2 regions of the Aquaspirillum soli genome follow, and region 1 is predicted to be linked to the other one. Evidence: predicted binding sites of a transcription regulator. Region 1 holds the regulator's gene; the other holds the start of a gene.
What was found. Region 1 encodes FNR, which switches genes on or off when oxygen is low (the NO sensors DNR and NnrR bind a similar motif). Its sites were predicted from a motif close to TTGATNNNNATCAA; they were not measured.

Region 1 (3,425 bases):
TCAACCACAACAAGATATTTGGTCGATTGCGGTGTTGGCGGTGGCGGTGGCCTTTTTTAGCGCCAGCCAAGATATTGTGTTGGATGCCTATCGGCGTGAAATTTTGCCCGATGCTGAATTAGGGCTAGGGAATTCTATTCATATCAATGCTTATCGTTTGGCGAGTTTAATTCCCGGTTCCTTGTCGCTGATCTTAGCGGACCATTTACCGTGGCCAACTGTCTTTTGGATCACCGCTCTCTTTATGCTGCCGGGGCTGTTGATGACGTTGACGGTGAGTGAGCCGATGTTGCAAGGCGCTGCACCGCGCACTTTACGCGAAGCCGTGGTAGAGCCATTTCGTGAATTTATTGATCGGGCTGGATGGCAACATGCGCTACTGATTTTAGGATTTATCTTCCTATATAAACTCGGTGACAGCATGGCAACCGCACTGGCAACGCCGTTTTATCTTGATACGGGATTTACAAAATCTGATATTGGATTGATCGCCAAACATGCTGGGCTTTGGCCTGCTGTGATAGGTGGTTTACTCGGTGGAATTTGGATGTTAAAGCTCGGCATCAATCGCGCCTTATGGTTATTTGGCGTGGTGCAGATGGTGACAATTTTGGGCTTTGTCATTCTCGACCAAGTCGGCCCAGATAAACTGACTTTAGCCTTAGTGATTTCAGCCGAGGCGCTTGGGGTGGGTTTGGGTTCGGCGGCGTTTATTGCTTTTATTGCCCGTGCGACCCACCCACTGTATACCGCCACGCAACTGGCGCTATTCACCAGCTTATCTGCCGTACCGCGTACGGTCATCAATGCCGGAACTGGCTATTTGGTGGAAGCATTAGGATGGACACCGTTTTTCTTGCTGTGTACGGTGTTGGCAATACCGGGGATGTTGCTACTGGTAAAAGTCGCCCCATGGCATGAGGCGACTTCAGACAAGACGGCAACGGCTCATTAGGCGTGGGCGCTGTGATCGTCAGCAAAACCGCCTGCACAACCACTGACCAGTTGTTTTAAGTGTTCTGGTTGGAGCAGGCGGATATGTTTATGGTCAACGCTAATCCAACCGTTTGCTTGGAATTTCGAAAGCGTGCGGCTCACTGTTTCGAGTTTCAGGCCTAAGAAACTGCCAATTTCTTCACGACTCATCCGTAAAACAAAGTCGTTGGCGGCAAACCCTCTGGCGGAGAGGCGTTGCGATAAATTCAGCAAAAAGGCGGCCAATCGTTCTTCCGCTTTCATATTGCCAAGCAATAACATCACACTTTGGTCGCGTACAATTTCACGACTCATCAGGCGGAAGAAATGACGTTGTAGGCTCGGAATATCTCGCCCGAGGAGTTCCAAGCGCGCAAACGGCAGCTCACAGACATCCGAATCTTCCAAAGCTTGTGCATCACAACCGTGGGTGTTGCTACTGATGCCATCCAACCCCATGAGATCACCAGACATGTGAAACCCGGTGACTTGTTCACGACCATCATGGCTAGACACACAATTTTTGAAAAAGCCGGTGCGGACCGCGAATAAAGCTCGGAAAGGGTCTCCCGCTCGGAACAGATATTCACCGCGTTTGACGCGGCGACTCTGTCGGATCACCGCGTCAAGCTGTGACATTTCCTCTCGGTTCAGACCAAGAGGCAGGCACAGCTCTCGTAAGCTGCAGTTCGAGCAGGAAACTTTGAGGGTGTGCAGGGGAACAGGACGGGGATCGAGCATGGGTAAATTCTGATATAGAGTGGAATTGAGGGGCGGTTGATTCGTGTCAAAAACAATCTGAGTTGGCTCAGGCACAGTGCAGCCATTGAATAGGATATTTCTTTATGAGCACTGCGAATTTTGCCATGTTAGCTTCTCCATCAGCTCGTTTTGAATTCGACCGTCAGCTCATTGAGCGGTTGGACGGCAGTGGACCGCGTTATACCTCCTACCCGACTGCTGATCGATTTAGCAGCGAGTTTGGAGAATTGGATTATCGACATAGCTTACAGCAAAGGCAAATTGGTGCGAATGCTGGGCCGTTGTCGTTGTATGTACATATCCCTTTTTGCAATACCGTCTGTTACTACTGCGGTTGCAATAAAATTATCACGAAAGATCGTTCGCGTGCAGACCAGTACATAGACTATCTGGAACGCGAACTTGCCTTATACGCCGATTTGCTCGGCGATAAGCAAGATTTGATCCAGCTTCACTTTGGCGGCGGCACACCGACTTTTCTCAGTGATGAGCAGATGACACGGCTGATGACGGCGATTCGCCGGACTTTTCATCTGTTGCCACATGGGGAATTCTCGATTGAGATTGACCCACGCAAAGTCACTGCACAAACCGTCGCGCACTTGGCACAACTGGGTTTTAACCGCATGTCTGTCGGTGTACAGGATTTTAATCCGCTTGTCCAGCAAGCCGTTAACCGCATTCAAAGTGAAGAAGAAACCCGTGTGGTGATTGAAGCTGCGCGAGCTTCTGGCTTTAAATCGATCAGTTTGGATTTGATTTATGGCCTGCCATTACAAACATTGGCTTCGGTACAAGAGACCCTCGATCGAGTATTAGCCATTCGTCCTGACCGTTTAGCTTTGTATAACTATGCCCATCTGCCTTCGGTGTTTATGCCGCAGCGGCGTATCAACGAAGCAGAATTGCCCGTGCCAGAGGTGAAGCTCGATATTCTGCAGATGGCGGTGCAACACCTTGGGACAGCAGGTTATGTCTTTATTGGGATGGACCATTTTGCCCTACCAGAAGATGAATTGGCAGTGGCCTTACAACAAGGGCGGTTGCAGCGTAATTTCCAAGGCTATTCGACTCATGCCGACCATGATTTGATTGCCATTGGTGTGTCTTCGATTGGGAAAGTCGGCCCCAGCTACGCACAAAATCACAAAGAAATCGAGCAATACTATGCAGCGTTGGATGCAGGCCAACTGCCGATTTTGCGTGGTTTATGTTTATCTGCCGATGATTTGCTACGAAGAACGGTGATTCAAGCCTTGATGTGTCGTTTTGCTCTGTCGATGGACGCCATCAGTGAAAGTTTCGGTATTGACTTTAAGCGTTATTTCGCGTGGGAATTGGAAAAACTGGCGGAATATCAAACGCTGGGCTTGTTGGAAATTGACGATGAATGGCTCACCATCAGCCCCCGTGGTCGTTTCCTGATTCGCACGGTCGCAATGGTGTTTGACCGTCATCTGCGCGAAAAACAAACCCATGCTCGTTATTCACGTACGATTTAACTCAGAACCAGTCACCCCTTTGGGGTGGCTGCATCGTACGGATAAATCATGCCTTGTCTGTTGCCGCTTTAGGCGGTAGGTTCAACATCTGGTCTTTGCACCACGACATACCCCGCTAAAATCTCTTCCTTGAACGACTCAGGAATCTCATCCCAATCGACAATCTGTACGATGATTGGGATATGG
Region 2 (3,425 bases), on a different contig from region 1:
TCGAAGTGACAGAAACTTTACATTACGTCTGCCACTTCGCCTAATTCGCTTAGGTGTTAGGCATGTGGGTGTAAGTTCAAACGCTCACATGCTGCCACAATCTCGGTGGCTTGTTGTGGCAAACTTAGGTGATGTTGGTGTGCCTGTTGTTGCAACCATTCTGCCGCCTGTTGACGTGTTAAATGATGACGTTCCATCAAAATCCCGACCGCTACGGCAATTAAATGTTGTTTTGTTGCGCCGGCGGCTTGTCCTGCTACCGTTGCAGCAGCAGCGCTGGTGGCCAGCGGTAAACGCTGATAGGTGCCAGAGACGGCAGTGACCAAATCTTGTGCCTCTACCGGTTTTACCAGATAGGCCACGATATTTTTATGTTGGCAACTGAGTGGCTGTGAATCATGGTCCCCCAACACTAAACAAGGGGTATCCGGATAATGCGCCAAGAACTGCACCAGCTCAACACCATTTCCATCTGGTAAATCTAAGTCAACAATCGCGAGTGCATATGGGGCGCGATTTTGTTCAATGCGTTGACGTGCATCGGCTAACGTCGGGCTGCGACTGACTTCATAGCCAGCCAATTCCAAAGCCGTGGCTAAACCAGCAGCGAGAACACGTTCATCTTCAACTAATAACAAGCGTAGGTTGGCAGCAGTCAAGGCAAGTCTCCAAACAAGGTCGATAGCATCCCCTTATTTCGTGAGCCAAACAGATGCTGTTATGCCGCTGAAACAAGGTGTGGCAGAGTATCACGCCATGTTTTTTCTTTCACTACCTCACCCAACACAATAATTGCTGGGCTGCCGTAGCCACCGGCTTCAACATCAGCCGCTAGACGAGACAGTTCGCTGATTAAGATGCGTTGTTGTGGTGTGGAGGCGTGTTGAATGACCGCTGCTGGCATGGTTTCCGGCATACCCGCTTGTCGCCATTCTTGACATAACACATTGATATTTTGCATTCCCATATACACCACCAACGTAGTACCACCCGCAACCAATGCCGGCCAGTTCGGTTGTGAACCGTCGCGGCGATGGCCGGTGATAAAAGTGACGCCTTGGGTGTGATCGCGATGGGTGAGTGGAATATCCGCCTGTGTTGCTGCGACCAAACCTGCGGTTAAACCATTGACCACCTGACAGGCAATACCATGTTCGGCTAAAAATGCGACTTCTTCCCCACCACGTCCAAAAAGCATGGGATCGCCTCCTTTAAGCCGCACGACGGTTTTTCCTTGGCGGGCATAACGTAGCATGAGCCGTTGGATAAAGGCTTGTGGTGTCGAACGACATCCCCCGCGTTTGCCAACGGGAATGATTTTGCACTGTGCTGGCGCGAACTGCAGAATATCAGGGTTCACTAAGTCATCGACCAACACGACTTCTGCTTGTTGTAAGCAACGCATGGCCTTGATGGTCAACAACTCCACATCCCCCGGCCCAGCCCCAACTAAAAATACCTTCGCCACGTCACACGCCCTCACACAAATTTCTCTAAGGCATAAGAATGTCAGTTTTAAGCGCAATAGAGAAATATCAATTGGTTATTTGTTCATGTTGAGCGGCAGGCTGTGTACCCAAAAGTTGATCTTGTTGAGTATTTAATTTGCATTTATACAAAAATTCATCTTTGTCAAGAAAAGAATTTTTGTTTTTTTGCTATTTCGGCCTGCTCCGATTTTATGCCATTGACGTGCAAAATCGCCGTTTTCGCCGAGTTAGCTCTCACTTGGCCCAAAAACGCATTCCATCAGCATCAAAATCAAAAAGTGCTGTCATATTTTTTTGCAAAAAAACCACACTTTTTAAAATACAATAACGCTATTTTTGATAAATCATTCGATTGACTTGCTGAATACACCGCAATTCATTTCTTGACGAAAATCAAATGCAACACTTCGTAGTGAAGAAAAACCCCGATTATTTACCTATCAAGCACATCATGCTAACTCTCACTTCCCTCACAAGTGTGAGGAAACTGTGAGGAAATTTTTTGGTTGGATCTTCAGTAACAATGAGCGTTATGCAAAAAACCCCATTGGGCTACCTATGTCACTGGCTACCCCATTTGGGTTTGCTGCGCTTTTTGATGAATTTTGGAGATCACCATGTTTGCCACTCGCCCGACTTCGTTGGCCTTTATCGATAGCAACCTGCCTGATATCAACACCCTCGTTGCCGGTTTGCCTGCCCATGTCGAATATCATGTTTTGCATCCTCAGTTGCCTGCCTTGCAACAGATGGTTGCGTTGTGTGCCGATCGTGTTGGTTTGGCTGCTTTGCATCTGATTTGTCACGGTGCGCCAGGTGAGTTGCATTTGGGTAATGACATCATCGACCTCACCACCCTGAAAGCCTCTCGCCCTTTGCTTTATGCGTTGTCTGATGCAATGGCAGAGGAAGGGGAGATTTTGCTGTATGGCTGTGAAGTCGCCGCAGGTGTTGCCGGACGGCAGTTTGTTGATACTTTGCGATCAATCACCGGCCTGAACATCGCCGCCGCAACGCATAAAGTCGGTCATGCCGATTTGGGTGGCAGTTGGGATTTGGACGTTGCGCCTGCGATGATGCAGTCGGGGTTGCAGGTGAGTGAGTGGCGGGGGGTGCTGCCCATTGTTAAGGTCAAGGCGTTTAGTACCGCTCCGACCAGTTTTGTCAACATCAATGGCACACTTTACTTTGCTGCCGATGATGGCACAAAAGGTTGTGCCAATTGATGTGGCCAATCATATAAACACGGGCGATACAGCTGCAACAATCACCATCAGTGGTAAATATGCCGATGAAACACCGCCTCCTGCACCCACACCAACCCCAACACCAGAACCGACTCCCGTACCAACGCCTGTCCCTGTTCCCACACCGACACCGGCTGGCACGTTTGACGGGGTGACGGTGAATGAAACCGTGCAGACAGACGGCACACGGGTGGTCAGTATTCCTGTGGTGACGGATGAGCGTGAAGACGACCCAACGACACCGCAACAAACCCACGCCGATATTCCAGTGGTGAAGAATGCAGCAGGTGAATCGATCTTGACCGTCAGCGTACCCACTGGCGTGGGCATGACGGTTGAAGGCAAAGCCGAGCCGCAGAGCAAGACCGATGCGTTGGCAGAATTGTTACGCCGGATTGAACAGAAGAACACCGGCAACAACAACCAGCAGGAAATGAAAGACAACGGCAACAGCTTCCTCAATCTATTGCAAAATGATGAAAAGCTGATCGTGAAATCCATCACGCCAACTGTACCAGCCAACACCAACCAAGCCCCTGCAGCCCCGATTATCATCAACGGCAGTGATAAAGCTGGCGATGGCAAACAAGCGGTGGTGATTGATGTCAGCCAACTGCCAAAAGGTACCGTGATTCAAGTTCACAACATCGACTTTATCGCCATTGTCGGTGAAGTGCGTGCGGTAGGG

Region 2: a site for FNR is predicted at 1,623-1,636, ahead of cobA (uroporphyrinogen-III C-methyltransferase). Genes of this name have one in related genera too.

What each region holds. Positions count from the first base shown of each region.
Region 1 covers NZ_BAAGTM010000004.1:212,920-216,344, forward strand. Annotated here, with positions in the region: gene ACYVJG_RS06360 (AmpG family muropeptide MFS transporter) at 1-955, shown strand, start outside; gene fnr (fumarate/nitrate reduction transcriptional regulator Fnr) at 952-1,716, opposite strand; gene hemN (oxygen-independent coproporphyrinogen III oxidase) at 1,821-3,239, shown strand; gene ACYVJG_RS06375 (nucleotidyltransferase family protein) at 3,308-3,425, opposite strand, start outside.
Region 2 covers NZ_BAAGTM010000024.1:15,256-18,680, forward strand. Annotated here, with positions in the region: gene ppnP (pyrimidine/purine nucleoside phosphorylase) at 1-44, shown strand, start outside; gene ACYVJG_RS12560 (ANTAR domain-containing response regulator) at 57-659, opposite strand; gene cobA (uroporphyrinogen-III C-methyltransferase) at 719-1,468, opposite strand; gene ACYVJG_RS12570 (DUF4347 domain-containing protein) at 2,108-2,716, shown strand; partial or broken gene ACYVJG_RS12575 (calcium-binding protein) at 2,664-3,425, shown strand, end outside.